Regions from separate parts of the Thioalkalivibrio sp. ALE20 genome, predicted to be linked through region 1. Evidence: predicted binding sites of a transcription regulator. Region 1 holds the regulator's gene; each other region holds the start of a gene.

Region 1 (7,922 bases):
GACCCCCTGAAGATTCTGGCCCAGGGGCTTGATGACAACCTCTTCCTGCCCCACCAGACCATCCACTACCAGGCCGACCTTGCGGTCGGCCGCATGGACCACGACCACATGGGCGTTCTCGCGGGGTTGTGGTTCCACGCCGGGCTTCGCCCAGCGCGACAGATAATGGATCGGCAGGGTCTGGTTGCGCACCACGATGACTTCCTGCTCGTCCACGTAATGGGTCTGGGTGAGGTCCAGGTCGAGGATCTCGGAAACCGCCGCCAGCGGGATCGCGAAACGCCGTTCGCCCAGGATCACCATCAGCGCCGGCAGGATCGCCAGGGTCAGCGGCAGCTTTACCCGCAGCGTGGTGCCGACGCCCACCTCCGAATCGATCTCCACGGTGCCGTTGAGCTGGTTCAGGCTGGTCTTGACCACGTCCATGCCCACGCCCCGGCCGGAGACATCCGAGATCTCGGCCTTGGTCGAAAAGCCGGCCATGAAGATCACGTTGAAGGCCTCGCGGTCGGTCATGCGCTCGGCCATCGCGGGCTCCATCAGCTCCTTTTCCACCGCCTTGCGGCGCAGGGCCTCCGGATCCATGCCGCGTCCGTCGTCCTTGATGATCAGGGCGATATGGTCGCCCTCCTGGGCGGCCCCGAGGACCACCGTGCCGCGTCGCGGCTTGCCGGCCGCCTCGCGCTCGTCGGGCATCTCGATCCCGTGGTCCACCGCATTGCGTACCAGATGCACCATCGGGTCCGACAGGGCCTCGACCAGGTTCTTGTCGAGGTCGGTCTCCTCGCCAAAGATCTCCAGATCGATTTCCTTGCCCAGGTTACGCGACAGATCACGAATCACGCGCGGAAAGCGATTGAAGACCTTCTTCACCGGCTGCATGCGGGTCTTCATCACCGACGCCTGGAGATCCGAGGTCACCAGCGCCAGCGAACTGATCGCCTTGCCCAGTTCATCGTCCACGTGCTCGGAGCGCAGCATGCTGAGCCGGTTGCGCACCAGCACGAGCTCGCCCACAAGGTTCATGATCTCGTCGAGCCGCTCGGTATCCACGCGCACCGAGGTTTCGCCCTGGTGTCCACCGCCGCCCTGGCCGCCGCCCCCGGTACTCCCGCCGGCGCCGCCACCGCCGGAAGCGCCGCCGCGCGCACCGCCGGAGGCGGGCGCAGGACCGGAACTTTCCGCTTTCTGTTCCTTTTCCTTCCCGGCCATGTCCCCGGGCGAGGCTGCCGCCGGTTCTGCGGCGGGCCCGGTGTCCGCATCTCCGGTCCCGCCCGCCGCGGCGGCGGACGGGCCCGGCTCGGCCGGTTCGGCCGGGGCTGTCGGTGGACCAGCGCCTTTCGCCTGCAGTTCGTCAAGCAGGCTCTCGAACTCATCGTCGGTGATCTCGTCCTCGCCCCCACCCGTGTCACCGCCATCCGCAGCCGCGACCTCCGGGGCCGACTCCGCTGCCGTGCCCGGATCCACCGGTTTCGGTGGCTGGTCTCCGTGCAGGCTGTCCAGAAGGGCCTCGAACTCGTCGTCGGTGATCTCGTCCCCGGCACCCACGCGGACTTCGTCATCGCCCGGCGCGTCATCCGCTGCCGGCTCCGGCGCGGACGGCGACTCGGCCGCTTCCTCCAGCGCCTCCGACGGCCAGTCGTCGGCCGTCGCCGGCGCTGCCTCCCCGGCCGGAGCCGCGTGCGGCGTTTCTTCCGCGACCGGGGCGGCTTCGTCCCCGCCGCCGACGGGGACCGTTTCGTTGCGGGCCATGCGTCGCAGGGTGTCGACCAGATCTTCGGGCGCCGGCGTCGGCTCCTGGCCGTCGCGCAGCTCGCCGAACATCACGTTGAGGGTGTCCAGCACCCGCAGCATGGTGTCCATGAGCTGGCCGTCCACCTGGCGCTCGTGATTGCGCAACAGGTTGAAGACGTCTTCGGCGTTGTGGCAAACCGTCACCAGCGGGTCGAGCCCGAGAAAACCGGCCCCGCCCTTGATGGTATGGAAACTGCGGAAGACCGCATTCAGCAGATCGGTATCGTCCGGATGCTGTTCCAGGTCGATCAGCTGTTCGTTCAGGCCTTCCAGCAGCTCCCCCGCCTCGATCAGGAAGTCCTGGAGGATTTCGTCGTTGGGGTCGATGGCCATGCGGTCTCTCCGTTCCGGTGACTCGAATCGTCGGCAGATGGCTGCCGGTGCAAGGGGATCCCGGGACGGACCCTAGAACCCCAGGCTCGACAGCAGATCGTCCACCTCGTCCTGTCCTTGAACGACATCCGTGCCGGAATCTTGAGTGTGGGGCACCGCGGGTCCATGCCCGCGGCGGTCCTCCTCGCGCGCGGTTTGTTCCGCCTCCGGGGCCTGTTCGGCCGCCGCCCGGGCATCCTTCTCCAGGCGCCCGGAAGACAGGCGGATCAGCGAGACCAGGTTTTCCTCCAGATCCGTGACCAGACGGATGACCCGCCGGATCACCTGCCCGGTGAGATCCTGGTAGCTCTGTGCCATCAGGACCTGTGACAGCAACCGGCGCAGTTCCTCGGTGTCCTTGCCGGTCTGTTCGAAAAATGCATCGAGTTCGCGCGCGAACTCGCGGAATTCCTCCACCGACAGTTCGCGGTTGCGGAACCGGGTCCATTTTTCGGTGAGTTCCGCGGCACGCCCGGCGAATGCCTCGGCAATCGGCAGGGACGATTCCACTGCATTCAGGGTTTCGTGCGTGGCCTGTTCGGTCTGGGTCACCACGTAACTCAGACGCTCGCGCGCATCCGGAATCTCGTCCTGCGCCAGCTCGACCAGACGCGAATCGCCCCGGAAGCTCTCCAGTGCCTCGTGCAGTTCGCGGGTCAGCTTGCCCAGTTCGTCGAACAGTTCGCGTTCATAAGGCCGCGCGAGCTCCTGGATCAGGCGGCGCGAAGCCTCCTCGTCACCGCCTTCCAGAGCGCCCACCAGCTCCCGCGCCAGCGCGAGCCGGTCTTCCCCGGAGGCATTCTCTTGTTCGGTCATCGGGTCTCTCTTGCCGTGTCAGCCGGTCGCGGTATTCAGCCTTGAGCTTCAATACGTTCGAAGATCTTTTCGATCTTCTCCTTGAGCGTCTCGGCCGTGAAGGGCTTCACAATGTAACCGTTCACGCCGGCCTCTGCCGCCTCCACGATCTGATCGCGCTTGGCTTCGGCCGTGACCATCAGCACCGGCAACGATTTCAGCCGCTCGTCCTTGCGTACCTCGCGCAGGAGGTCGATGCCCGGCATGTTGGGCATGTTCCAGTCGGTGATCAGAAAATCGAAGTCGCCGTTCTGCAGCATCGGCAGGGCCGTGCTCCCGTCGTCGGCCTCCATGGTGTTGTTGAAGCCAAGATCCCGCAGGAGATTCTTGATGATGCGCCGCATCGTGGAGAAGTCGTCCACGATCAGGATTTTCATACCCTTGTCCACAGTTCGCTCCGGGAATGTGTTTGAACCTTAGAATATCTGCAGGGACTCGACGTCTTCGAGCCACGAGCCCAGACGCGCCCGCAGACGGTGCACCGCCTGGCTGCGGATCTGGCTGACGCGCGATTCGGTCACGTCCAGCACGGCACCGATCTCGCGCAGGTTGAGTTCTTCGGTGTAGTACAGGTTGAGCACCAGTCGTTCACGCTCGGGCAGATCGCCCAGTGCGCCGGCCAGTTCCTCGCGGAACTCCCCGGCCTCGATGCGCCGCGACGGGGACTGCTCCTGCCCTTCCAGCACGCGATCCGCCTCGCCCTCCGGGCCGCCCACCTCGTCCAGCGCGAACAGATGGGCACCGGCGTGATCATCCAGCATCTGGTAGTAGGTTTCCACCGGGACGCCCAGCTCCTCGGCGATCTCCGGGGCGCGAGCGGCGCGGCCCTCGCGGGCCTCCACCGTCTGCATCGCCTCGGAGATCCGCCGGCTGTTGCGGTGCACCGAGCGCGGCGTCCAGTCGCTGCGACGCAGCTCGTCGATCATCGCCCCGCGGATGCGGATCCCGGCGTAGGTGGCGAAGGTCGCCCCCTGGCCGCCTTCGAACTGCCGCGCGGCCTCGATCAGCCCAACCATGCCTGCCTGCACCAGGTCATCCACCTGCACCGAGGCCGGCAGCCGAGCCATCAGGTGATGGGCGATCCGATTCACCAGCTCGACGTGGTCCGCGACCAGCTGATCCGGTCCCCCGGTCCCCGCCCGGGCGTATCCCGAAAGTCTGTTCTTTGGCGTGTTCATGCGCTTTGCAGCATCCTCTCGACGAAGAATCCAACCCCCCCGCTGGCGCCGCGGGCCACCGGCCAGCCGTCGACCTTGCGCGCGAGCTCGAGGAACGCCCGTCCCGCCGGGCTGCCCGGAGACTGCTGCACCACCGGCGCCCGTTTCTGCACCGCCTGGCGCAGGGCATCATCCAGCGGAATCACGCCCACCAGATCCAGTATGACCTCCGGCAGATAGGTGGAACAAACCGCCTGCAGCTTCTGCATCACGCGTTCCGCCCCGGCACGGCCCTGCACCATGTTTGCGACCACGCGGAACCGGTTCACGCCATGATCCCGATGCAGGACCTTGATCAGTGCATAGGCGTCGGTCATCGATGCCGGCTCGTCGGTGACCACCACCAGGGTCTCCTGCACGGCCTGACAGAAACTGGTCACCGACTCCTGCAACCCGGCGGCGGTATCCACCACCAGCACGTCCAGCGGTCGCGTATACATGCTGAAGGCCTGGATCAGGCCGTGATGTTCCGGCCGGCTCAGGTTGGCCATGGTCGCGATCCCGGACGCGGAAGGCACCACACGGATTCCCTCCGGGCCCTCGATGATCACGTCCTCCAGATCCTCGACGTCCCCGGTCACCAGGTCGTGCAGCGTCCGCTGCGGACGCAGGCCCAGCAGCACATCGACGTTCGCGAGCCCCAGGTCCGCATCGAACAGCATGACCTCGCGTCCCAGACGGGCCAGTCCGACCGACAGGTTGACCGAGACATTGGTCTTGCCGACCCCGCCCTTGCCCGAGGCCACCGCGACCACCTTCAGGGGCTTAGTGTTGTGTGACATGACGTCCCTTCAGCACCGGTTGAATCATTTCCAGCGGGGCGGGCTCCTCGCCCGCGGCCGGCTCGTCCGCGGATCGCGGCCGCCGGGCCTCGCGTTCCGTCGCCTGGCGCCGCCGCCAGGCCTGCATCGCCTCGTCGACCCAGGCATCGGCCGCCCCGTGTTCGGGTTCCTCCTGCAGCGCCAGGCGGGTCAGATGTCCGGTATCCACGCGATGGAAATCCTCGGCGATGCGCTGGCCGTCGCTCATGAACGCGACACCCAGCGGCTGGTCCAGCAGCACCGAAAGCACCTCCCCCAGCTGTTCCGCCTCGTCCAGCTTGGTCAGCACAAGGGCCGAGGGTTCCGTGGGGGCGAATGCCTCCAGCACCCGCCGCAGGGCCATGCCCTGGGTGGTGGCCGCGATCACCAGCCAGGTCTCCGCGCGCACGTCGGCAGGCATGTCCGTCAGCAGGGGTTCGCGCGGGGCGGTACGCGGCGACTGTCCGGCGGTATCCACCAGGATCAGGTGCCCGCTGCCCGCCGAGCGCCGCGCCATCTCGCGCAGCTCGGCCTCCGTCTCCACCACACGCACCGCGGTGCCCGCCATCTGGCCGAAGGCCTGCAACTGCCGCGTCGCGCCGATGCGCTGGGCGTCCATGGTGACCAGGGTGACCGAATCCGGCCCCATGCGGCGGATCTGGCGCAGTGCAATCCGCGCAATGGTGGTGGTCTTGCCGACCCCGGTCGGTCCCTCCAGCGCGAGTACCCCGCCCTCGTCGAGGATCGAGGCGCGCGCGGTCACGATGGCGCCCGACAGGCGCGCCCGCAGGCGCTCCCATGCCTCCTCCGAGGTATGATCGTCGAGGATGCTGCCGGCCAGGCTGCGCGCCAGCGGCTCGCGGAAGCCCAGATCCATCAGCCGCGCCTTGCATTCGGCCGCCAGTGGATGCCGCGCCGCCCAGCGGGCCTGCTCGTTCTCTTCGTACTGCCGCGTCAGCAGGCTGCGCAGATCCCGCAGTTCCTGACGCATCGCGGACACCTCGGGGTCGGTGGGCCATTGCGGGGCCGGCCGCTGCCGGGACGCGGCACCCGCCCCCCCGCCGGTGGAAGCCGCCGCGGGCTCCGGTGCGCGGGGCTGCTCAGTACGTGGCGCCGGTTCATCGCGCACGCCCTGGCGCATCGATCCCCGGGCGGGGCGTGCCCCGCTGCCGGCGTCGTCCTGCCGCGGGGCACCCCGGCCGTCACCCTCCGCCGTTCCGGCGGGCGCCTCGCCGCCATCGAGGGCGGCGACCACCTCCAGCCAGCCGTCGACCCGGCGGCTGGACAGGATCACGGCGTCCTCGCCCTGCTCCTCGCGGACCTGGCGCATCGCGTCGCGCATGTCCCGTGCCCGGTATCGTCTGACATTCATCGTTCGCTCTCCCGCCGATCGTTGACTGGTGCTTCAGGCCATGCCCGTTCGCACATCACGCCGACTTCTTGTCTGCTTCATCCTGTCCCACCGTGGCCACCACCCGGATCCGCCGGTTGTCCGGGATCTCGGTGAATGCGAGCACGGTCAGGTTGCGCACCGCGCCCCGCAGCCACCCGGCGATCCAGGAGCGGATTTCCGGGGCCACCACCAGCACCGCCGGCTGTCCCGCCGCCTCCTGACGCTGGGCGGCCTCGCCCACCGATCGCTGCAGGCGCTCGGCCAGGCCCGGCTCCAGCCCGACGGTGTCGCCATTGCTGCCCTGCAGAGACTTATGCAAAAGCTGTTCCAACGACGGGTCGAGGGCGATCAGGGGCAGTTCTTCCTCCGGTCCCACCAGGTCCTGGACGATGGAGCGCGACAGCGCGACCCGCACCGCAGCGGTCAAAGTGCCGGGATCCTGACTCTTGGCGCCCTCCTCTGCCAGGGTTTCGGCGATCGTGCGCAGATCGCGGATGGATACCTGTTCGGCCAGCAGGTTCTGCAGCACCTTCAGGATCACGCTCAGCGACAGCGTCTTCGGCACCAGGTTTTCCACCAGCTTGGGCGAACGCTGCGCCAGCTGGTCCAGCAGGTGCTGGGCCTCCTCGTGGCCGATCAGCCGGTGGGCGTTCTCGCGGAACACCTGCGACAGATGGGTGGCGATCACCGTGGAGACGTCCACCACGGTGTAGCCGGCCCCCTGCGCCTGTTCGCGGTTCTCGGGGTCGATCCACAGGGCATCCAGGTTGAACGTCGGATCCTTGGTCGGCGTGCCCGGCACCTCGCCGAAGACCTCGCCCGGATTGATCGCCAGCTCCTTGTCCGGGAACACCTCCGCCTCGGCGACGGTGACGCCCAGCAGAGAGATGCGGTAGGTGTTCGGACTCAGTTCGAGGTTGTCGCGGATATGCACCGGCTGCAGCAGGAAGCCCAGCTCCTGCGACAGCTTGCGGCGCACGCCCTTGATCCGCCCCATCAGCTGCCCGTCCTGGGTCCGGTCCACCAGCGGGATCAGGCGGTAGCCGACCTCCAGCGACACCAGATCCACCGGCGGCACGTCGTCCCACGACAGCTCGCGGTTCTCCGGCGAGGGTTCCTGCTCGGCCTCCGGCAGACGCTCCACCTCGGCCGCCTCCTCGCGACGCTGGCGCGACATCAGGTAGCCACCTCCGGCGGCCAGCGAGGCCAGTCCGAGGAACACCGCATTGGGCATCCCCGGCACCATGCCCAGCGACGCGATCACCCCGCCGACCACGTACATCACGCGCGGGTTGGAGAACATCTGCCCGACCACCTGCTGGCCCATGTCCTGGGTGGTGGACACGCGCGTCACGATGATGGCGGTGGCCGAGGACAGCACCAGTGACGGGATCTGCGCGACCAGCCCGTCGCCGATGGTCAGCAGCACATAGTTGGTGGCGGCATCGCCGATCGACATCCCGTGCTGCAGGGCGCCGATGGTCAGTCCGC
Region 2 (7,922 bases), on a different contig from region 1:
GGCGAACGAGGCCACCGACACCCGCATCATGGACATCGACTCGGCCATGGAGTCGGGTGCCGTGGCCCTGTTCGGCGAAAAATACGGTGACGAGGTGCGGGTGCTGAAGATCGGTTCCTCGGTGGAGCTGTGCGGTGGCACCCACGTGGAGCGCACCGGCGACATCGGGCCGTTCCGGATTACGGTCGAAGGCGGGGTCGCCGCCGGCATCCGGCGCGTCGAGGCGGTGGCCGGCGAGGTGGCCCTGCGCTGGATGGATCAGCAGCTGGGGCATCTGGATGCGGTGGCGGACCGCCTGCGGGCCGGCCGCGCCGACGCCCCGGACAAGGTGCGTCAGCTGCAGGAGCGCAATCGCGAGCTGGAGAAGGAGATCGAGCGCCTGAAGGGTAAGCTCGCCAGCCAGGCCGGTGACGACCTCTCCAGCCGTGCGGTGGAGGTCGACGGCCTGAAGGTGCTGGCGGCCCCGGTGGAGGGCGTGGAGCCTAAGGCCCTGCGCGACATGGTCGATCAGCTCAAGCAGAAGCTCGGCCGTGCCGTGGTGGTGCTGGGCACCGCCACCGAGGAAGGCAAGGTCTCGCTGGTGGCCGGGGTCACCAAGGAGGAGACCGGCCGTATCCGTGCCGGCGATGTCGTCGGGCGCGTGGCCGCTCAGGTCGACGGCAAGGGCGGTGGCCGGCCGGACATGGCCATGGCCGGCGGGCAGAGCCCCGAGAAACTCGAGGCGGCGCTGGCCTCGGTGGAGGACACCGTTCGCGAATTGCTGGGCTGACCAAATTCCGGATTGGAAGGGCGGGTTTGCTTTGGATGCATCCCGATTTCGTGTTTAATGCGCCGCCTTCGGGCCGGACAGGGATTCTGCAATGGCGTTGCTGGTACTGAAATTTGGCGGCACCTCGGTCGGGACGACCGAACGCATCCGGGCGGTGGCCGAACGCGCGTTGCATCTGCGCGAGGAGGGCCATCAGCTGGTGATCGTGGTGTCCGCGATGAGCGGCGAGACCGATCGCCTGCTGGGGCTGGCCAACGAGCTCAACCCGCGGGTCGACGGGCGCGAGCTGGATGTCCTGCTGTCCACCGGGGAGCAGGTCACCATCGCCCTGCTGGCGATGGCACTGGAGGCCAAGGGTTGCCCGGCGCGCTCCTATACCGGTGCTCAGGTGACCATCCTCACCGACAGCGCCTACAACAAGGCGCGGATCCGCAGTATCGACGATGCCCGCGTGCGTGACGATCTGGAGGCCGGGCGCATCGTGGTCGTGGCCGGCTTCCAGGGCGTGGACGAGGACGGGGCGATCACGACCCTGGGGCGTGGCGGCTCCGACACCACCGCCGTCGCGCTGGCCGCGGCCCTGAAAGCCGATGAATGTCGCATCTACACCGACGTGGACGGGGTTTACACCACCGATCCGCGACTGGTTCCCCAGGCCCGGCGCCTCGAACGAGTGACCTTCGAGGAGATGCTGGAGATGGCGAGCCTCGGTTCGAAGGTGCTACAGATCCGGGCAGTGGAATTTGCGGGCAAGTATAACGTCCCCTTACGTGTCCTTTCGTCGTTTGGCGAGGGACCCGGGACACTCATCACCACGGAGGAGGATGCAGCGGTGGAACAGGCGCTGGTCGCGGGAATCGCGTTCAATCAGAACGAGGCGCAGCTGACGGTGGGCGGCGTGCCGGACCAGCCCGGGGTCGCGCATCGCATCCTCGGGCCGGTGGCGGATGCCAACATCGAGGTGGACATGATCGTGCAGAACGTCGGCGAGGACGGCCGCACGACCGATTTCACCTTCACCGTGCATCGCAACGACTACGAGAAGGCGCTGGAACTGCTGCAGGGGGCAGCGGACGAACTGGGCGCCCGCGAGGTCTCGGGCGATGTCCACATCGTCAAGATCTCGGTCGTGGGTGTCGGCATGCGGTCGCATGCGGGTATTGCCAGCCGGATGTTCGAGGCCCTGTCGCGGGAAAACATCAACATCCGGATGATCTCGACGTCGGAGATCAAGATCTCGGTGGTCGTGGACGAAAAATACCTCGAACTGGCGGTGCGTGCGCTGCACGATGCCTTTGAACTCGAAGAGGAGCCAGCCGGTCTACCAAAGGGGCAGGGGTGACGACTCAATCAACGGATTCCGGGCGACCGACCTCGTCCGACACAGGTACTGTGGAGAAAAGCATGCTCATACTGACGCGTCGGGTGGGGGAGACCCTCATGATCGGCGATGACGTCTCCGTCACCGTTCTGGGTGTGAAGGGCAACCAGGTCCGGATCGGCATCAATGCGCCCCCGGACGTGGCGGTTCATCGCGAAGAGATCTTTCAGCGGATTCAGGACGAAGATTCGGAACACGGCTCCGGCGACAATCGCGGGAACGAGTGACGTCCGACGCTGCGATCTCCGCGTGGCCCGAATGAAGTTAAAATCATCAATTCGGGGCCGCGCGGGCTTTCATTCCGCAGCGTGAATCCGTATCCTCTGCACCGCAGTCACGGAGAGTTGGCCGAGTGGTTGAAGGCGCTCCCCTGCTAAGGGAGTATGGGTCAAAAGCCCATCGAGGGTTCGAATCCCTCACTCTCCGCCAAAACGCAAAAGGCCCGCACGGCAAGTGATGCTCGTGCGGGCCTTTTTTGTGGGCACGCAAGCCGGGGTCGGTCAGTTCATCGCGCGGCGGCGTTCCTCACGCTGATAGAACAGCAGGGCGACGTTGATGGCACGTTCCAGGCGGGCCGACATCTCGATGATCGCGCAGCCAGCATACGAATGGCCTTCGCGAGTGGAAGGGCGCGAGTTGGCCAGTTTGACGGCGCCGGAGACCCTTTCCTGCACGTCCGGGAGCAGCAGGTTGGTGAATTCCAGGCGGCTGCCATAGGGGATCTCCTGCAGCACTTCATTCGGCAGTTCCACGCACATGCCTTCGGCCGAAAGGTCCACCACCGATCCCTCGATCGGTTCTTCGTGCATCTCGCCCTGGATCTGCAGGGTCGGGCGGTTGCTCAGGGGGATATGAACGCGGAAGGTCTCGCGACGCTGCAGGTATTGCAGTTCGGCGGGATACGGACACTCGTAGAGGTCTCCCGGCGATTCGCTCACGATCTGGCGGACCTCGGTGGTAAACCGCACGGCCACGCCGCGCAGGGTCGCGAAGACGCGCAGGGACTGGCCGGGCCGGATCCGCTGGTGGAGGGAAGGGGGTTGCAGCTGGTCGAGGTAGAGACGTCGTGCGTCGGCATCCAGACGGATCAGCGCCGAGGTGTGCAGCGGGCCGCTTTCTTCCAGGCGGATACTGACCAGCGTCAGGCCGTGGTCCAGGTCGCGCAGTATCTGGCCGATGCGTTCCGGGGTGTCGACGGTATAGTCGTTGTCATCCATGAGGGCACGTCGCGTCCGAAGTGGGTTCGCGCATCATACACCCTGTGACGGAGTTCACGCCTTTCCGGCCCAACTCGGGCTCAGGCGCGGGTGATGGTCTGGCCGGTGGTACGGCGATGACGGGCCTTGCCGTAGGGGTCGTAGGTCGTGGCCGGTCCGTTGTCTTCGCCACGCAGGATCTGCATGGACATCTGCACCCGGCGCTGATTGCGTTCGATCAGCCGGGCGTTGCCCTGGTTGAGTTCGTTGCAGCGTTCGATCGTCGCCCGCAGCGCCTGCCAGCGGTCGTTGAGGTGCTCTCCTCCCTCCAGACGCGCGAACAGCCGCGCTACCCCTTCCGGGGTGAACTCGGCACCGCGGGCTTCGATCCATTGCTGCTGTTTGCGGGTTTCGGTTTCCAGTGCCTGCAGCAGTTCCTGCTTGCGCTGGACCGCGGCCTGCAGCCGATCCGGTTCGCGTGACTCAATGGCCCGGGTTTCCTCCAGCAGGATATCCTCCAGCCGTTGTCCGAGACGGATGGATTCCTCCAGGGAAGGACGGATTCCGGTTTCGTCGGTCACCACCGGATCACCGCAGCAGGCCTTCGATTTCCATCATGCGATCGGCCAGCTCTTCGTTGTCGATCGGGTAGTTCCCCTGAGCGATCGCCTCGCGGATCTCGGCCACCTTCGCCTCGTTGAACGGTGCGGCCTCGCTGGCTTCGCCGCTGCCGTTCATGGCCTGGGCGGCGCCGGTCAGGGTGACGGCGTCGCCGCTGGCGGCATCGCCATTGCCGGCGCGATCCACCCCGTTACCGCCGGTGCGGGCGTCGTCGTCACGGCCGCGGACCCCGCCGTTCTGGCTGTCGGGGCGCAGGCCATTGATGTTGGGGCCTTTGATATCCATGACTTTGTCCTGTCGTTTGACTGGTCTGGCTCGTGTATCGGCCGGAATGCCCGAAACTGTAGGGTCGGTTGCGGGATTTCCGTCACATTTTACTACAGGGCGACGCGAACCGTGCCCGATGGCTGGACCTCGCCCTCGATCTCGCGTCCGGAGGAGGTGTTGCGCACGCGGATCCAGTCGCCGGCCGTGGCGTCTTCCAGGGCTTCGCCCTGCATGCGGATAGTGACGCTGCCGCTGCTGGCGAGGATGGTAACGCGCTGGCCGCGCTGGATCACCTGACGTTCCTTAACGTGCTGCTGGCCGATGACCTGGCCCTGGCGAATCGCGCGGCGGGTCTGCAGACCGACCACCTCGGATGCGTCCTCGAAATAATGGCTGGCCTGGCGCGACGTCTCGATGCGCTCCATGCGCAGATCGCCCGGCCCCAGGGTCTGCTGGCGCGACAGATTGCGGCGGGCCACCACCACCTCGGCGTGGCGTTCCACGGTGGCCGGAACGTACACCGACCAGGTCACCGGCCCGGGACAGCGGATGTTGACCGCGGTATTGCCCCTCGGGCGGCCGCCGGGCGGCAGCGAGGCCTCCAGGGGTTCTTCGCAGCGCTTGAGGCGCAGGCGGTCGTCGACATGACCGAGTTGCACCTCCACATCGTCGCCGTTGTGGTCCCCCAGCTGCTGGTGCAGGAACCGTTCCGCGCTGTCACGAATGTTCTGCACCGGCTCGATCTCCGCTTGCGCGGTCGGGGCGAGGAGCGCGAGCATCAGAAGAAGCGCACCCCCGCTGCGGCCCGGGCTGCGGTACGGGAGCAAAGCCTGTAACTTGAAAAGGTGCATGTCCGGTCACCGTTGACCCTGTGTCTTCGTGACGGAATACATGCAGATTCTGTGCCATGGCATCCGGCGCCTGTCCTGCGCGTCCGATGCGTGGTTCAAGCTCCCGCCGGCGCGGCCGTTAGCAGGGAGAACAACCCAGGGGGCGAGAACCGTGAGTCAGTTTATTGACGACGTGAACCAGCGCACGCAGATGGTCGGGCAGAACCGGATGGAGCTTCTGCTGTTCTATCTGGGCGGCACGCAGACCTTCGGGATCAACGTGTTCAAGGTGCGCGAGGTGGTTCCGCTGCCGCAGTTGCGCCAGATTCCCGGGTCCGCCGGGGTGGTGCGGGGGGTCACCACCCTGCGCGACAAGACCGTGCCGATCATCGATCTGGCGCGGGCGATGGGCATGCAGTCGACGCGGGCCGGGGCGGACGGCCAGCAGAAGGTCGTGGTGACGGAGTTCAATCGCTCGGTGCAGGGCTTCATGGTATCGGCGGTGGATCGCATCGTGAACGTCAACTGGGACCAGGTGAAGTCGCCGCCGCGCGGCACGGGGCGCGAGTCGTTTCTGGTGGCGGTCACCGAACTCGACAACAAGCTGGTGGAGATCATCGACGTGGAGCGCGTGCTGTCGCTGGTCAATCCGTTGCCCACCGAGGTGTCGGAAAGCGTGCGTTCCGCAGTGGCCGAGCAGACACCCGAGCGTCGGGAAATCGTCATCGCCGACGACTCGGTGGTGGCTCGCCGCCAGATCGAAAGCGCCATCCAGGGGCTCGAGTGGCCCTACGTGCTGTGCAAGGACGGGCGTGAAGCCCTGGATTACCTGGAGGAGAAAGCCGCCGAGGGTCCGATCCACGACACGGTCGAGCTGGTGATCTCGGATATCGAAATGCCGCGCATGGATGGTTACACCCTGACGGCAAAGATCCGCGAGAACGAGGGCCTGCGACCGCTGCGGGTGCTGCTGCATTCCTCGCTCAGCGGCGAATTCAATACCGACATGGTGCGTCGGGCCGGTGCGGATGCGTTCCTCTCCAAGTTCAACCCGGACGAACTGGCCAGTGCGGTCCTGGAACAGATCAACAAGACCGCCTGAGATGTCGGTGGTTGCCGGGGGCGAACGGTTGCCGGCCCGGCCGGGGCGGGTGGCCGGCGCTTGCCGCCCCTTTGCAGGCTGCGGACTTCCGCAAGGTTGCCTCGAAGCCCTATACTGTGGCGGCATGGAATCATCGAACCGAACAACCAGCGGACGGCGGACGGGCCCGGCACGCGTCAAGGCGGAGATGTGTGCGTGATCGATTCCCGTGACTACGAAGAATTCGCGCGCTTTCTCTCCGAGTGCTGTGGCCTGGTGCTGGGGGACAGCCGCCAGTACCTGGTGTCCAGCCGGCTGTCCCGCCTGCTGGATGAATTTGGCTACAAGGACGTGCCGGAACTGCTGCACGCGCTGCGCAAGGCGCCCAGCCCGAAGCTGCGCACGCGCGTCATCGATGCGATGACCACCAACGAAACCTCCTGGTTTCGCGACGGTTTTCCGTTCGAGATCCTGCGCCACGTGATCCTCCCGGAGCTGGCGTCCACTCGGTCGTCGATCAAGGTCTGGTCGGCCGGGTGTTCTAGTGGCCAGGAGCCCTACAGTATCTCGATGGTGGTCTCGGAATGGGAGGCCTCGCGCCCGCGCCGGGTGGTGCCCGTCAGCATTCTCGGCACGGACCTGTCCGAGGGCGTGCTGGAAGACGCCCGCAAGGGAGTCTATGACGGTCTGAGCATCGTGCGCGGGCTGAGCGAGTCGCGGCGGTCCCGGTTCTTCCAGACCGTGCCCGAGGGGCACAAGATCATCCCCGAGGTGCAGCGCCGCTGCCGGTTCCAGAAACTCAATCTGGTCGACAGCTACGCGGCGCTGGGCAAGTTCGACATCGTGTTCTGCCGTAACGTCCTGATCTATTTCTCCGCCGAGACCAAGCGTCAGGTCCTTGACGGTATTGCGAAGCAGCTCAACCCCGGTGGCTATCTGTTTCTTGGCGCTTCCGAGACGGTCGGGCCCTACAGCAAGGCGTACGAAACCGTGCGCACCGAGTACGGCTCGGTCCTGCGGCTGAAGGGCTGAACCCCTCCACGCCGGGCCTGCAACGGGCCCGGCGCTCGTTCCCTGCGCGGTGATTCGCCGCGTGGCCGGCCGCGTGCCGGTGTCCCTCCCTATCCTTTTTCCCCTTTTGCCGGCAGCCAATGGCACGGCGATTGCATCGTCGTGGTCAGGCAACGGATGCCCGCCATGCGCGGGCCGGACGGAACGGGATGAGCATATCGCTGGACAAGGCGCTCGGGATTCTGCCGGAGTCGGTGAACCTGCGTTCGCAGCGCATGGAGGTTCTGAGCTCGAACATCGCCAATGCCGACACCCCCGGCTACAAGGCGCGCGACCTGGATTTTCGCAGCCAGCTGGAGGCGGCTTCGGGTGATGGTGGCCAGCTTCAGCTCAGCCAGACCCGCGCGGGTCATCAGGATCCGGGGACGGCTGCCGCGGGCACCGGGGCCGAGCTCAAGTACCGCATCCCTTCGCAGCCGTCTCTGGACGGCAATACCGTGGATCCGCAGATGGAGCGGGCGGCGTTCGCCGAGAACTCGGTCAAGTACCAGAGCAGCCTCGAATTTCTCAATCGCCGGGTTTCCGGCATTCGCGATGCCTTCCGGGGCAATCGCTGAACCTGACGGGAGGCCACTGCCGTGAGTGATCTGTTCAATCTGTTCAATACCTCGGCTTCGGCGCTGACGGCACAGTCGGCGCGGCTGAATACGGTGTCTTCGAACCTGGCGAACGCCAACACGGCGGCCGGCAGCGCCGAGGAGGCCTA
Region 3 (7,922 bases), on a different contig from region 1:
AATCGCCTGCCGGTCGCCTTCGAGCGCGGCGAGGGTGCCTGGTTGTGGGACACCGAGGGCCGGCGCTATCTGGATGCGCTGTCGGGGATTGCGGTCTGCGGCCTGGGGCATGCGCATCCGCGGGTGGCCAGTGCGGTCTGTGATCAGGCCTCCACCCTGGTGCACACCTCCAACCTCTACCGGGTTCCGCTGCAGGAGAACCTGGCCCGGCGGCTGTGCTCGCTGGCCGGCATGGAGCGCGCGTTCTTCTGTAACTCCGGGGCCGAGGCCAACGAGGCCGCGATCAAGCTGGCGCGGCTGCACGGACGGGCGAAGGGCATCGAGCGCCCGCGCGTGATCGTGATGGACGGGAGCTTCCACGGGCGCACCATGGCGACCCTGTCCGCCACCGGCAATGCGAAGATCCAGGCCGGGTTCGAGCCGCTGGTCGAGGGGTTCGAACATGTGCCCTACGGCGATGCGGACGCGGTGGCGGCACTGGCCGGGCAGGAGGACATCGTGGCCATCCTGGTCGAGCCGGTGACCGGCGAGGGCGGCATCCGCATCCCCCCCGACGGCTATCTGCGCCGCCTGCGGGAGATCGCCGATGCCAGCGGCTGGCTGCTGATGCTGGACGAGATCCAGGCCGGCATCGGCCGTACCGGCCAGTGGTTCGCGTTTCAGCATGAAGGCATCACCCCGGACGTGGTGAGCCTGGCCAAGGGGCTGGGCAACGGCATTCCCATCGGGGCGAATCTGGTGGCGGGGGCGGCCCGCGACCTGTTCCGGCCGGGGATGCACGGCACCACCTTTGGCGGCGGTCCGCTGGTGTCGCGCGCGGCGCTGGCGGTGCTGGACGTGATGCAGGAGGAGGCCCTGTGCGAACATGCCGAACGCCAGGGGCGGGCGCTGCGCCGGCAGCTGGAGGATCGCCTGGGCCACCGGCCGGAGGTCGTGGAGATCCGCGGCCGCGGTCTGATGCTGGGGATCGAGCTGGATCGGCCGGCCGGCGAGCTGGTGGGGCAGGCGCTGGAGGCCGGGCTGATCCTGAACGTGACGGCGGAGCGGGTGATCCGGTTGCTGCCGCCGCTGATCATTGACGACGAACAGGTCACGCAGATCGCGAACGGCGTGGCCGACCGGGTGGATGCGTTTCTGGCATCCGGGGCCACCAGGGAGGCTTCTGCATGAATCCGCGCCATTTTCTTTCCTTTCTCGATCTGTCCGCCGAAGAGACGCGCGCGGTGCTGCACCGCGCGATCGAGCTGAAACGCCAGCTGAAGGCGGGCGAACACCATGACGACCTGCTGCGGGGCAAGACCCTCGGAATGATCTTCGAGAAGTCGTCGACCCGCACCCGGGTGTCCTTCGAGGTGGGCATGCAGCAGCTCGGCGGCAACGCGCTGTTTCTGTCGCCGCGGGATACCCAGCTCGGGCGGGGCGAGCCCATCGAGGACACCGCACGGGTCCTCTCGCGCATGGTGGACTGCGTGATGATCCGCACCTACGAGCACGAAAAGGTGGAGCTGTTCGCGCGGCACTCGTCAGTGCCGGTGATCAACGGGCTGACCGATCTGGAACACCCCGCGCAGCTGCTGGCGGATCTGCAGACCTTCTTCGAATACCGTGGCGACATCCGCGGCAAGCGCGTGGCCTGGATCGGCGATGGCAACAACATGTGCCACAGCTACATGTACGCCGCCCATCTGCTGGACTTCGAGCTGGTGGCGGCCTGTCCCGAGGGCTACGACCCGGAGCCCTCGGTGCTGGAGGCCACCCGCGATCACGTGACCGTGACCCGCGATGCCGGCGAGGCGGCCGCGGGTGCGGATCTGGTGGTGACCGACGTGTGGGCGAGCATGGGCCAGGAACAGGAGAAGAGCGCGCGGCGCCAGGCGTTTGCCGGGTTCTTCGTGGATCAGGCCCTGATGGATCGCGCGCAGCCGGATGCCCTGTTCATGCACTGCCTTCCGGCGCATCGCGAGGAAGAGGTGGCCACCGACGTGCTGGAAGGCCCGCAGAGCGTGGTGTGGGACGAAGCGGAAAATCGCCTGCATGCGCAGAAGGCATTGATGGAATTCCTGGTGCGCGCGGCGGACTGACGCATGCAGGAGACGACCGGGGAGGGGGAGCGAACGCCGCCGCAGGGCGCCGGCGGCGGTCCCGGACAGGATCACGGCGAATCCCCCGCCGGAAGCGCGCTGCGCGCGCGCATCGGTCTGTTCCTCGGGCCGCTGGTCTTCGTGGTCTTTCTGCTGGTCCCGCCGCCGGAGGCCTTCTCCCCGGAGGCCTGGCGGGTCCTGGGCCTGACCCTGTTCATGGCCGTGTGGTGGATCAGCGAGGCGCTGCCCATTCCGGTCACGGCCCTGCTGCCCATCGCGTTGCTGCCACTGACCGGCGTGGTGGCGATGGACGAGGCTACCGCACCCTACGCCAATCCCACCATCTTCCTGTTCATGGGCGGTTTCGCGATCGCCCTGGCGGTGCAGCGCTGGGGCCTGCACCAGCGGCTGGCGCTGGCGATCCTGTCGCGTTCCGGCCGCGGGCTGCACACCCTGGTGGGCGCCTTCATGCTGGCCACCGCCGGGTTGTCGATGTGGGTCAGCAATACCGCCACCGCGGCCCTGATGCTGCCGATCGCGCTGTCGGTGCTGGGGCTGATGGAGCGCGACGGGGGGCAGGGCCTGCAGGGCATGGCGCCGGACAGCCGCAGTCCGGCCCTGGCGCTGCTGCTGGGCATCGCTTTCGCGGCCAACATCGGCGGCATGGCCACCATCATCGGTTCCCCGCCCAATGCGCTGACCGTCGCGTTTCTCAATGACCGCTACGAGCTCGGGATCGGTTTCATCGACTGGATGCTGCTGGGCCTGCCGCTGTCGCTGACGCTGCTGCTCATTGCCTGGATCCTGCTGACCCGCTGGGTGTTCCCGGTGCACCGCATCCGTCTCAACGGGCTCGACCGCATGCTGCAGGAGCAGGTAGGCGATCTGGGGCCGTGGAGCCGGGCGGAGTTGCGCGTGGCGGCGGTGTTCCTGCTGGTGGCGCTGGCCTGGATGTTTCGCCCCCTGCTGGAGGCGTGGCTGCCGCTGGAACTGACGGATGCCGGGATCGCGATCCTCGGGGCGGGGCTGCTGTTCCTGATCCCTTCCGGGGCCTCGGGTCAGCGGCGGCTGCTGTGCTGGGATAACACGCGCGAGCTGCCGTGGGGGGTGCTGCTGCTCGTGGGCGGCGGTCTCAGCCTGGGTTCGGCGATTGAATCCTCGGGCCTGGCGGAACTGACCGCCGAGGCGCTGATGGGCGCCCAGGCCTGGCCGCTGCTGCTGGTGATTGCCGGGGTCGTGCTGGTCACCATGACCCTCAGCCACGTGACCAGCAATACCGCTACCGCGGCCACCCTGCTGCCGCTGGTGGCGGCGCTCGCGTTGCGCATGGATGTGCCGGTGGGGCTCATGACCCTGCCGGTGGCGTTTGCCGCGTCGGTCGCGTTCATGTTGCCGGTGGCCACGCCGCCCAACGCCATCGTGTTTGCCTCCAATCGCCTGCGCGTGGTGGACATGATCCGCGGCGGGGCCCTGCTGTCGGTGGTCGCCATCGTGCTGGTCAGCCTCGCGGTGTATGCGCTCGCCGAGCCTTTGCTGCTGCGGCACGTGGGCTGAGTGCGTGGGGAGGCGCGTGACCCGCGCGGCTCAAGTCGGGCCGCGGCCGGCCGCTAGCGGGGGCGAGAGACTCGTAGCATGGCGCCCGTAATCCCGGGCGCGAAGAAAGCTTCAAGGGAGAGAGTGATGCTCAGGAATATCCGGATCGGAACCCGCCTGATGGGCGGCGTCACCCTTGTGGTGGTCGCGGTCGTGGTGCTCACGCTGGTGGTGGTGATGAACAGCCTCGGCAACATGGCGGACCGCGCGGAACAGCGTGAACTCAATGACCTGAGTGAACTGCTGATCCGGCAGCTCGATCAGGAGGCCGATCGCGGGACCGCGATGGCGCAGGCCGTGGCCGCCATTCCGGACGTGCAACAGGCCTTCGCCCGGCGCGACCGCGAACGCCTGCACGAGATGACGGTGCCGGGTTTTGATCACCTCTACGAGGAATACGGCGTACGCCAGTACCAGTTCCATACGCCGCCGGCGACGTCCTTCCTGCGGGCGCACCGTCCGGATCGCTACGACGATGACCTCTCCGGGTTCCGTCAGACCGTGGTCGAGACCAACCGTGACCGCCGGCCGATCTCCGGGCTCGAAGAAGGGGTGGCCGGCCTGGGCATCCGCGGCATCGTCCCGGTCTCCCACGAAGGTGAACATATCGGGTCGCTGGAATTCGGCATGGCGTTCGACGATGCCTTCTTCGAGGACTTTACGGCGGATACGGAAGCCCCGGTGGCCCTCTACCTGCAGCGCGACGGGACCTTCGAGGCATTCGGCAGCACCATCAACGGCGACTCGACCTTCAACCGTGAGGAAATGGAGCGGATTGCCGGCGGCGAGGAACTGGTGCGCCGGACCGAGCACGACGGTCGTCCGATGGCGGTGGTCGGGCGTCCGGTGGAAGACTTCTCCGGCGAGCCGGTGGGCGTGCTGGAGCTGATGGTCGATCGCAGCGATTACGTGGCGATGGCCCGCAATGCCACGGCCACGGTGGTGGGCGTGGGCGTGGCCGCCATCGGCCTCGGCCTGCTGCTGGCCTGGCTTCTGTCGCGCAGTATCGTGCGGCCGCTGCGCGATACGGTCGAGCGCCTGGACGATATTGCGTCCGGCGACGGGGACCTGACGCGCCGGCTGGAGGCCGACGGCAACAACGAGCTGGGAGATCTGGCGGCGGCGTTCAACCGTTTCGTGGACAAGATCCATGAACTGGTCAAGGAGGTCGCCGCCGGCGGCGACCAGGTGGCGGCCGCGGCCAACGAGCTGTCCGCGACCAGCGAGCAGACCAACGAACAGGTCGGCCGCCAGCAGTCCGAGATCGACCAGGTGGCCACGGCCATGAACGAGATGACCGCGACCGTGGCCGAGGTGGCCCGCAACGCCACCGAGGCGGCGGAAGCCGCGCAGAGCACGGACAAGGATGCGACCCACGGCCGCGAGCTGGTGGAGCAGACCGTCAGTGCGATCAACACCCTGTCCACCCAGGTGGAGAACACCGCGCAGGTGATCGAGCGGCTGTCGACCGATGCCGAGGAGATTAACAAGGTGCTGGAGGTGATCGGGGACATCGCCGATCAGACCAACCTGCTGGCGCTGAACGCAGCCATCGAGGCGGCGCGGGCCGGCGAGCAGGGCCGCGGCTTCGCGGTCGTGGCCGACGAGGTGCGGACCCTGGCGAGCCGGACCCAGGATTCCACCCAGGAGATCCAGGGGATGATCGAGCGGGTGCAGAACGGCACGCGCGACGCCGTGAAGGCGATGGAGGAAGGCCGTCGACAGGCGCATTCCAGCGTGGAACAGGTCAACGATGCGGGGCAGTCGCTGCAGTCGATCACGCAGTCCATCAGCCGCATCTCGGACATGAACACGCAGATCGCCAGCGCGGCCGAAGAGCAGTCCTCGGTGGCCGAGGAGATCAACCGCAACGTCTCCAACATCACTCAGGTGCTGGACGAGACCGTGGCCGGATCGCAGCAGATCGCCAACGCCTCGGAGGAGCTCTCGAAGCTGGCCTCGGCGCAGCAGGAACGCACCGGGCGCTTCCGTGTCTGACCGTGGGTCCTGCCGGCCGGGGTGTTGTGCCCCGTGCCGGAGGATGGCTTTTCGTGACGGCGGCCGATTCGGATCAAGGTTTCCGGATGGCCGCCGTTAGCATGTGAGGGCATGCTGATGTAGCCATCCGGCTGCGCAGGGCCCGGCGGAATGCGCATTGATCAGAATGCCGGAACACCAAAAGAGGGAAAGCCATGCTCAGGAATATCCGTATCGGAACGCGCTTGATGGGCGGCGTCACCATCGTGGTGGTGGCGGTTGTGGTGCTCACGCTGGTCGTCGTGATGAACAGCCTCGGCACGATGGCCGATCGCGCGGAGCAACGGGAGCTGAACGACCTGAGCGGGCTGCTGATCCGCCAGCTGGAACAGGAAGCCGAACGGGGCGAGTCGATGGCGCGGGCCATCGCCGAGATCCCGGTGATTCAGCAGGCGTTCGCCGAGGGGGATCGTGAGCGCCTGCTGGAACTGACCGAGCCGGGATATGGCCAGCTGCGCGACGAGCACGACGTGCGCCAGTATCACTTCCATACGCCGCCGGCGACCTCTTTCCTGCGTACCCACAGTCCCGACAACTACGGCGACGACCTGTCGGACGTGCGCCAGACGATCCTGGAGGTGAACCGCAATCGGCAGCCGATCACCGGGCTGGAAGAGGGACCGTTCGGCATCGGGATCCGCGGGATGGTGCCGGTGTCCTACCAGAACGAGCACATCGGCTCGCTGGAATTCGGCATGGCCTTCGATGACGCCTTCTTCGAGTCCTTCACCGAGGAAACCGGATCACCCGTGGCGGTACACCTCGATCGTGATGGCGGTTTCGAGGTCTTTGCCGGAACCATCAATGGCGAGTCGGCCTTCAGTCGGGAGGAGATGCGGCGCATCCTCGACGGCGAGGAGATGATCCGCAACGTTCGCCACGACGGCCGCCCGATGGCCGTGGTCGGGCGCGCGGTGGAGGATTTCTCCGGCGAGCCGGTGGGCGTGCTGGAGCTGATGGTCGATCGCAGCGAATACGTGGCGATGGCCCGCAATGCCACCACCACCGTGGTGGCGGTGGGCGTGGTCGCCATCGGTTTTGGTCTGCTGCTGGCCTGGCTGCTGTCGCGCAGCATCGTGCGGCCGCTGCGCCAGACCGTCACGCGTCTGGATGACATCGCGTCCGGCGACGGAGACCTGACGCGCCGGCTCGAGGCCGACGGCAACAACGAGCTGGGAGATCTGGCGGCGGCGTTCAACCGCTTCGTGGGCAAGATCCAGGACCTGGTCAAGGAAGTCGCCGCCGGTGGCGATCAGGTGGCGGCCGCGGCCAATGAGCTGTCCGCGACCAGCGAACAGACCAACGGTCAGGTCACGCGGCAGAAGGACGAGGTCGACCAGGTGGCCACCGCGATGAACGAGATGACCGCGACGGTTGCCGAGGTTGCGCGCAACGCCTCGGATGCGGCTACCGCGGCGCAGACCACCGACAAGGATGCCGACGCCGGGCGCGAGCTGGTGCAACAGACGGTGCAGTCGATCAACCACCTGACCTCGCAGGTGGACAACACCGCCGAGGTGATCGAGCGGCTGTCGACCGATGCCGAGGAGATCAACAAGGTGCTGGAGGTGATCGGCGACATCGCCGATCAGACCAACCTGCTGGCGCTGAACGCGGCCATCGAGGCGGCGCGGGCCGGCGAGCAGGGCCGCGGCTTCGCGGTCGTGGCCGACGAGGTGCGGACCCTGGCGAGCCGGACCCAGGATTCGACCCACGAGATCCAGGGTATGATCGAACGCGTCCAGAACGGCACGCGCGAGGCGGTTCAGGCGATGGAAGAAGGCAAGAACCGGGCGCATTCGAGCCGCGAGAAGGTGAACGAGGCGGGCGAGTCGCTGGAGTCGATCACGCAGTCGGTGACCACCATCTCGGAGATGAATACGCAGATCGCCAGCGCGGCCGAGGAACAGTCCTCGGTGGCCGAGGAGATCAACCGCAACATCTCCAACATCACCCAGGTGCTGGACGAGACGGCCAGCGGCTCGCGCGAGATCGCGAATGCCTCGGAAGAGCTGTCGAAGCTGGCTTCCGAACAGCAGCAGCGGGTGGGGCACTTCCGGGTCTGATCCGGTCCCGAGGGGGCGGGCACGTGCCGCCCCCTGTCATTTGCGGGTTCAGGAGCCCTCGGTATGGCGGTCGGCAGCGGCCCGGGCCGGATCAAAGCGCGACTCGAGGTAGTCGATGATCGCGCCCGATTCGTACAGCCAGCGC
Region 4 (7,922 bases), on a different contig from region 1:
TCTTTCGTCCCTGCTGGGCATGATCGGCGGCGTCGTGCTGTTCGTCAGCATCATCGCCTTTACCAGCCAGGACCTGCTGGTGTTCCTCAACCTTCCCGGCCTCGGCATCGTGCTCGGAGGGACCCTGGCGGCCACCCTGCTCAGCTACCCCCTGCACGAGCTGGTGCGGGTGTTCCGTCTCGCGGCCACGGTCATCCGCGACGAGCGCTACGACGTCACTCAGGACATGGAGGAGATCGTCGAGGTCTCGCGCCTGTGGTTCGCACAGAACCTGGCCCGGGTGCAGGAACGGCTGGAGACCCTGCGCAACCCCTTCCTGAAAACCGGGGTGCAGCTGGTGATCGACGACACCCCGATGGAAGACGTGTCCGACCTGCTGCACTGGCGCCTGGCGCGGCTGCGCGCACGCGAACTCGCCGAGGCCCAGGTCTATCGCACCATGGCCACCTACGCGCCGGCCTTCGGCATGCTGGGGACCCTGCTGGGCCTGATCAACCTGCTGCTGACCACCGACACCGACGACTTCGCGGTGATCGCGGTGAACCTCGGCATTGCCCTGATCACCACCTTCTACGGCATTCTGCTGGCCAACCTGGTGTTCCGGCCGATCGCCATCAAGCTGGAACGGCGTACCGAGGAACGGGTGGTGGTCATGACCATGGTGCTGGAGGGCATCATGCTGATGCGCAAGGGCCGCACCCCCGGCTACATCCGCGAGACCCTGCGTTCGTTCGCCGAGAACCACCACGATGAAATCCGTCAGGCACCGTCCGTCGCGGAAGACGAAGCGGAGAGCGGCGGACGCTGAACCATGGCCACCCACGGCGAGCCGCAATCAACCCCGTCGGCCCGGGAGCCCACCCGCGAGGGAGACCATGTCCTCCCGCGGGAGACGCTCGCAGTGGAGACCGGACGCAGCGGGGAAAGCCTGCGCGAGGACGAACACGCCTGGATCCTGACCTACCTCGACGTCCTGACCCTGGTGATCGTGGTCTTCGTGATCATGCTGACCTTCGCCGAACCGCGGGACGAAAGCATACGTGCCGCCGATGACGACCCGGTGGAGCTGGTCTATCGCGACCTCTCCAACCTGGTCGATCCGCGCCTGTTCCGGCTGTCACCCGAGGCCCCGGAAGTGCCGCCCGGACCGGTCGAAGACCCGCCGCTGGCCGCCGATCCGCCCTCGCCCGTGGCGACCCCGGCGGACGACCCGCCACCGGAGGCCGACCCCGAGGCGGTGCGTGACATGCGCGACCGCGCGCCGGAGGGCGTCGAGGTCATCGAACAGCCCGGCAGCATCGAGCTGCGGATCCAGGACGACATCCTGTTCGCCACCGCGCAGGCCGACCTGGCCGCCGACGGGCAGGCGTTGCTGGACGACCTCCTTCCGCTGCTGGAAGAACATGAGGGTCGCGTGACCATCGAGGGCCATACGGACAACGTGCCCATTGCGACCCCGCGCTTCCCGTCGAACTGGGAACTCTCCTCAGCGCGCGCCAGCGGTGTGGTGCGTTATCTCGTCGACCGCGGCATCGACCCCGGCATCCTGCAGGCGGTCGGCCACGCGGACACCCGCCCGGTGGCCGACAACGACACCCCGGAAGGGCGTGCGGAGAACCGCCGCGTATCCATCGTGCTCGAAACCCCCGCCGACTCCTGAGGCCCGGATCAGGCGACCTCGCCGGCAGCGTGACCGGAGGCCCAGGCCCACTGGAAATTGTGCCCCCCGAGATGCCCGGTGACATCCACCACCTCGCCGATGAAATAGAGCCCCGGGTATCCCTTTGCCTCGCAGGTGCGCGACGACAGGGCGCGGGTGTCCACGCCCCCGGCCATGACCTCCGCACGGGCATAGCCCTCGGTCCCCGACGGCGTGAACACCCAGGGCTGAAAACGACCGGCCAGCGCGGCCAGCTCGGCGTCGGAGAAACGCTCCAGCGGCCGCTCCGCCACCTCCGGATCCAGCCAGTGCCGGGCGACCCGCCGGGTGAGCCATTCGCCCAGCACCCGACGCAGCTGGCGCTTCGGCGTCTCTTCGCGCGCTGCGCGCAGCCCCTGTTCCAGGGACTCCCCGGGGAAAAAATCCACCGTCACCGATTGCCCCGGCTGCCAGTACGAGGAAACCTGCAGGATCGCCGGACCGCTCACGCCCCGGTGGGTGAACAGCACATTCTCGCGAAAGCCCGCATCGCCCGCCTCCGCCACCGCGTCCAGCGCAATGCCGGACAGCGCCTCGACCGCCGCGCGTGCGTCACCGTCCAGGGTCAGTGGCACCAGCGCGGGCCGCGTGGGCTCCAGCGGGATATCCAGACGTTGCGCCAGGTCCATGCCGAAGCCCGTGGCGCCCATCCGCGGGATCGGATAGCCGCCGGTCGCGATCACCAGGGATTCGGCCTCGATGACCGCGGACGGCGTGCGCAGGCGCCACGGCGCCTGATCGGATACAACCTCCACGGGCGTGGACGTCCGCAGGGTCACCCCGGCCGTGGCGCATTCGTCCAGCAGCATGCGCACGATATCCTTCGACGAATGGTCGCAGAACAGCTGACCGAGCTTCTTTTCGTGATACGGGATCCCGTGCGCCGCCACCAGGGCCACGAAATCCCAGGGCGTGTAGCGCGCCAGGGCCGATTTCACGAAGTGCGGATTCGCGGACAGGAAGTTCTCCGGCCCGCAATCCATGTTGGTGAAGTTGCAGCGGCCGCCCCCGGACATCAGGATCTTCTTGCCGGCCCGCTCCGCGTGATCCAGAAGGACCACGCGACGCCCGCGCGCTCCCGCCACCGCCGCGCACATCATGCCCGCGGCCCCGGCCCCGATCACCGCGACATCGAAGATTTCCGTCGATTCATTCATGGGGCGGGATTCTACCGGAGCCGCACGCGGGTGACCGGCACGCTGCCCCTTGATTGTTCTATACTGGAAATGGAGCACGTAGCAGGCGCCCGGCTGTATCCATGCGCCCGACCGGGCACCGACCCGGGCCCGGCCTCCCCGTATGGACCGGCCGACGGCCAACCTCGACAGGAGCGACCCATGATCAACGGGATCGGACCCAATCCGGCCGCGACGGCCAGCCAGGCGGCGGCCGTGAATGCCAGCCAGAACCAGGACCAGAACCGCGCCCCGGGGGCCCAGCAGCCGGGCTCGGCCCAGGCGAACCAGGCTGCGCCCGGGGCACAACAGACCCAGCCGGGGCAAGCGGCGGCGATCGGCGCCAACCAGGGCGGAGCCGGCCCGTCGGCTCAGGCCGCCGACACCCCCTCGGCCGCGCGTGGCATTGCTCAGGCCAGCGGCACCCAGGAGGCGAACGCCGCGGGCGGGGCCACGGCCGCCGGTGCCATCAACGGGTCCGAGGGCGGTAACGCCGTCAGCGCCACCGACGAGGCAAGCAGCGTCGGCGGTGCTTCCGACAACGGTGACGCCCGATCCGCCGAACTCGCAGCCCGCGAAGAGGAGCAGGCGGCCGAGAACAACCTGGCCGCCACCCTGATGCCCGACGGAACCATGGACAACCGCGGCATCAACACTGCGGGCTCCACTCTGGACATCCAGGTCTGACCGCCCGGCCCAGCTGATCGCGCCCGCCCTGCCGCGGCGGGTCGCCCGCATCACCCTCCACCACCGGACGGGTGACAAACCTCATACGCGGAAGCGCCGGGTCATCTCCTGCAGCTCGCGCGCCAGGCGCATCAGTTCCGCTGCCGAATCGCTGGCCTGGCTCGCCCCCTCGGCGTTCTGCTCGGCCTCCTCGGTCACCGTGGTGACATTGCGGTTGATGGTCTCGGCGACCTGGCTCTGCTGCTCGGCCGCGCTGGCGATCTGGTCAATCATCTCGGTGATCGACTGCACCGCCTCGCGGATGTCCTCCAGCGCCGAACCGGCCTCGCCGGCCTGATCCACGGTCGCGCGTGCCCGTTCCTCGCCGGCCTGCATCACCTCCACGGCATTGCGCGTGCCCCCCTGCAGGGTCTCGACCGTGCGCCGGATCTCCTCCGTGGATTCATGCGTACGCGACGCGAGGGCCCGTACTTCGTCGGCCACCACCGCGAACCCACGTCCCGCCTCTCCGGCACGCGCGGCCTCGATCGCGGCATTCAGCGCCAGCAGATTGGTCTGTTCGGCGATCTCCTGGATCACCTGCAGTACCTTGCCGATGCTCTCCGAATCCTGCTCGACCCGCTGGATTGCCTCCGCGGCGCGATGCACCTCGGAGGCCAGCTGCTCGATCCCGGTTACGGTCCGCTGCACGACCTCCTGGCCACTGCGCGTGGATTCCAGCGAGCGGTGCGCCGCCTCGGTCGCCGATTGCGAGTTGCGGGCCACGTCCTGGGCCGTGGCGCTCATCTCGTTCATCGACGTGGCCACCTGCTCGATCTCCCGACGCTGACGATCCCCGCCTTCGCGCGTGCGGTCGGACACGTTCGAGACCTCTTCGGCCGCCGAAGTCAGCTGCCCGCTGGAACCGACCACCGCGCCGATCAGGGAACGGAACTGTTCCATCACGTCGTTGAACGCCCGGGCCGCGCGCCCGACCTCGTCATCGCCGTGCACGTCCAGCCGCCGGGTCAGATCGCCCCCGCCCCCGGCGATGTCACGCAACCCTTCCGTCATCTCGGCCAGGGGCTGCGTGACGAAACGCCGGATGAACAGAAAGATCGCACCCAGCAGCGGCAGGCTGACCAGGATCGCGAAGCCGAACAGCTGGATCCCGAAATTCGTCGCCCCCTCGTGCACCTCGGTCATGTCGAGACGCATGGACGTGGCTCCGAGAACCTCGTCTTCTTCCGCAGCACCGTGACACGCCATGCAGTTGCGTCCCAGGTATTCGCGATGATTGCGGATCGGTTTCACCACGCGCAGCTCGTCGCGCTCGCGATCCACCTCGACAAAGGGTTCTCCGGTATCCAGGACCTCGCGCTCGACCGCATCACGGGGTTCGCTGTCGGCCGTCCCTTCACCCCACTGCTCGGTGACCGACGCGGCGCGGATCGCGCGCAGGTCGCGAACATCACCCATTTCCTGGATCTGATCCATGAATTCGTGGCGCGAGTCCATGGTGCCGGTGATCATCAGGGTCGTCAGTCCGGCCCAGGTCATCTCGTGCAGACTGCCGGCAAAATGCCCGGCCTGCTCCTGGGCGGTGTCACGCTGCTCCAGCACCGCCCATCCGATCATGCCGGACCAGACGAAGACCAGGATCAGCCAGATGACGCCGAGCAGCCTCAGCCAGATGGGAAGGTCGTACAGGCGACGCAGCATGCAGTTACCCAGAGGTCATGGATTGCGGGCGCCCGGATTCACCGGCGCCTCCATCCGGGTTTTCGGCCGTTCGGCCCCAACCTTGAATGCCCGAAGGGACCGGCGAAGACCCGGCAGGCACCCCGCAAACGAAAAGGCCCGCCAGCATAAAGCCGGCGGGCCTGCAATCGAAGATGGAGGCTGGGCCCGGAATCGAACCGAGGTACGCGGATTTGCAGTCCGCTGCATCACCACTCTGCCACCCAGCCGGGGCAAGGCTTGTTCGACGGTCTTGGATGCCGCCGAAACAGAAAGCCCCGGCGGTGCCGGGGCTTCGGGAAATCGTTTGGAGCGGGAAACGAGATTCGAACTCGCGACCCCAACCTTGGCAAGGTTGTGCTCTACCAGCTGAGCTATTCCCGCCCGTCGACAAATGCGTATTCTACAGACAGCGTCGGCTTCGTCAACACCGGATACGAAAAATTCGTTCAGGCGTCCCGGGCCGCGGCCACCATGTACTGCACCATGGACACCAGCGTCAGCACCGCCGCCAGATACAGCAGCCATTCCCCGATCAGGAACAGCGACAGTCCCGCCACCGGCTCGGCCCACAGAAGCAGAAAGATGGCCACCATCTGGGCACTGGTCTTGAACTTGCCGATCCAGGAAACCGCCACCTTCGCGCTGGTCCCGACTTCGGCCATCCATTCCCGCAGTGCCGAGATCGCAATCTCGCGACCGATGATCACGATCGCGGCCAGCGCCAGCCCCACACCGGGGTTGTAGTCCACCACCAGCACCAGCGCGGCAGCGACGATCAGCTTGTCCGCCACCGGATCGAGAAAGGCGCCGAAGCGGCTGGTCACCGACCAGCGCCGGGCCAGATAACCGTCCAGCCAGTCGGTCACCGCGGCCAGCGCAAAGATGATGGCCGCCACGATCCCCGCCGCCGGCATCGGCAGCGCATAGAAGGCCCCGATCATCAGCGGGATCATCACGATACGCGACCAGGTCAGCCAGGTGGGGAGTCGTGGAAACATGTCGGATCAGGCCTCGTGGAACTGGTCGTAGATCGCCTGCGCCAGGCGACGATTGATGCCGGGCACCTTGGCCAGCTCGTCGACCCCCGCGCGGGAGACCCCGCGCAGCCCGCCAAAGTGCTTGAGCAACGCAGTGCGACGCTTGGGCCCCAGCCCGCGAATCGACTCGAGGGTGGACTCCTTGCGCGCCTTCGCCCGCCGCGCCCGATGACCGCTGATCGCGAAACGATGGGCCTCGTCACGGATCTGCTGAATCAGGTGCAGTGCACTCGAATGGGGCGGCAGTATAGAAGGCGCCTCCACCCCGCTCAACACCAGGGTTTCCATGCCGGGCCGGCGTTCTTCGCCCTTGGCCACCCCGACCACCCGGATGTGATCCAGCCCCAGATCGGCCAGCACGTTCAGGGCCTGGGTGACCTGCCCCTTGCCCCCGTCGATGAACAGGATGTCCGGTTCCCGGCCCTCGCCCTTTTTCAGGCGCGCGAAACGGCGACTGAGCGCCTGGTGCATCGCGGCATAGTCATCGCCCGGCTCGATCCCTTCAATGTTGAAGCGCCGGTAATCGGACTTGATCGGCCCTTCCGGCCCGAACACCACGCAGGATGCCACGGTGCCCTCGCCGCGGGTGTGCGAGATGTCGAAGCATTCCATGCGCCGCGGCGGCGCCTCCAGTTCGAGCTCTGCGGTGAGCGCATCCAGGCGCGCGGTCTGCCCGGCCTGACTGGCCAGCCGGGTCTTCAGGGCCTGCTCGGCATTGCGCTGCGCCATGTCGACCCAGCGTGCGCGTTCGCCCCGCAGCGACCACGCCAGCCGCACGCGTGCCCCGCGGCGCTCGCCAAGCAGGGTTTCGAGGGCCTCGGCCCCCTCGGGTTCATGCGACAGCAGCACCTGCGGCGGGGGCTCGCGTTCGGCATAGTACTGCGCCAGCACGGCCGCCATGATCTCGTCGTGGCCGGCCGCCTCCGGCACGTCCGGGAACAGCTCGCTGTTGCCCAGGTTCTGGCCATTGCGTACGAAGAACACCTCCACCGCGAAACTCCCGCCCGACTGCGCCAGGGCGATCACGTCGGCATTGCCCTCGCCGCCGGCGACAAACTGCTGCTGCGAGATCTCGCGCAGCCGGCCGATCTGATCGCGCAGGCGCGCCGCCTTCTCGAACTCGAGTGCGGCCGAGGCGGACTCCATGCGTTCCATCAGATCACCGATCACCGCCTCGCTGTCACCCTCCAGGAAACGCACGCTGGCCTCGACGTCGCGGGCATACTCCTCCGGTGAAATATAGTCCACGCAGGGGGCGGTACAGCGACCGATCTGGTACTGCAGGCACGGCCGACTGCGATGCGCGAAAACGCTGTCCTCGCACTGGCGCACCTGAAACAGCTTCTGCAGCAGTGCGAGACTTTCGCGCACCGCCCCGGCCGATGGATAGGGCCCGAAATAGCGCACGCCCTTTTTCTTCGCCCCGCGATGAAACCCCAGACGCGGATACTCGTGGCCGGAAACAAAGATATAGGGATAGCTCTTGTCATCGCGCAGCAGCACGTTGTAGCGCGGCCGGTGCTGCTTGATGAGATTGGCCTCCAGCAGCAGCGCCTCGGATTCGGTGTGCGTGACCGCGATGCGGATGTCCGCGATCTGCCG

The links. Region 1 encodes FliA, which starts transcription of late flagellar genes. Its sites were predicted from a motif close to GCTAAAGTTNNNNNNNNNNCNGCCGATA; they were not measured.
Region 2: F790_RS0112095 (chemotaxis protein) is a predicted target of FliA. The motif match lies at 5,179-5,206, and genes of this name have one in related genera.
Region 3: F790_RS0111300 (methyl-accepting chemotaxis protein) is a predicted target of FliA. The motif match lies at 5,744-5,771, and genes of this name have one in related genera.
Region 4: F790_RS0107440 (methyl-accepting chemotaxis protein) is a predicted target of FliA. The motif match lies at 5,323-5,350, and genes of this name have one in related genera.

Annotation. Positions count from the first base shown of each region.
Region 1 is NZ_KB906475.1:47,092-55,013, forward strand. It holds gene F790_RS0108785 (chemotaxis protein CheA) at 1-2,127, opposite strand, end outside; gene F790_RS0108790 (protein phosphatase CheZ) at 2,200-2,982, opposite strand; gene F790_RS0108795 (chemotaxis response regulator CheY) at 3,018-3,398, opposite strand; gene F790_RS0108800 (RNA polymerase sigma factor FliA) at 3,438-4,199, opposite strand; gene F790_RS0108805 (MinD/ParA family protein) at 4,196-5,020, opposite strand; gene flhF (flagellar biosynthesis protein FlhF) at 5,004-6,410, opposite strand; gene flhA (flagellar biosynthesis protein FlhA) at 6,466-7,922, opposite strand, start outside.
Region 2 is NZ_KB906480.1:45,906-53,827, reverse strand. It holds gene alaS (alanine--tRNA ligase) at 1-769, shown strand, start outside; gene F790_RS0112130 (aspartate kinase) at 861-2,111, shown strand; gene csrA (carbon storage regulator CsrA) at 2,174-2,377, shown strand; tRNA gene F790_RS0112120 (tRNA-Ser) at 2,489-2,579, shown strand; gene F790_RS0112115 (flagellar brake protein) at 2,651-3,367, opposite strand; gene F790_RS0112110 (flagella synthesis protein FlgN) at 3,448-3,930, opposite strand; gene flgM (flagellar biosynthesis anti-sigma factor FlgM) at 3,935-4,252, opposite strand; gene flgA (flagellar basal body P-ring formation chaperone FlgA) at 4,345-5,013, opposite strand; gene F790_RS0112095 (chemotaxis protein) at 5,237-6,166, shown strand; gene F790_RS0112090 (protein-glutamate O-methyltransferase CheR) at 6,362-7,177, shown strand; gene flgB (flagellar basal body rod protein FlgB) at 7,366-7,773, shown strand; gene flgC (flagellar basal body rod protein FlgC) at 7,795-7,922, shown strand, end outside.
Region 3 is NZ_KB906478.1:63,152-71,073, reverse strand. It holds gene F790_RS0111320 (acetylornithine transaminase) at 1-1,170, shown strand, start outside; gene argF (ornithine carbamoyltransferase) at 1,167-2,081, shown strand; gene F790_RS0111310 (DASS family sodium-coupled anion symporter) at 2,085-3,635, shown strand; gene F790_RS0111305 (methyl-accepting chemotaxis protein) at 3,762-5,672, shown strand; gene F790_RS0111300 (methyl-accepting chemotaxis protein) at 5,867-7,777, shown strand; gene F790_RS0111295 (glutathione S-transferase N-terminal domain-containing protein) at 7,826-7,922, opposite strand, start outside.
Region 4 is NZ_KB906474.1:62,648-70,569, forward strand. It holds gene F790_RS0107420 (motility protein A) at 1-808, shown strand, start outside; gene F790_RS0107425 (OmpA family protein) at 902-1,660, shown strand; gene F790_RS0107430 (NAD(P)/FAD-dependent oxidoreductase) at 1,669-2,856, opposite strand; gene F790_RS0107435 (hypothetical protein) at 3,037-3,561, shown strand; gene F790_RS0107440 (methyl-accepting chemotaxis protein) at 3,643-5,262, opposite strand; tRNA gene F790_RS0107445 (tRNA-Cys) at 5,437-5,510, opposite strand; tRNA gene F790_RS0107450 (tRNA-Gly) at 5,589-5,664, opposite strand; gene pgsA (CDP-diacylglycerol--glycerol-3-phosphate 3-phosphatidyltransferase) at 5,730-6,281, opposite strand; gene uvrC (excinuclease ABC subunit UvrC) at 6,288-7,922, opposite strand, start outside.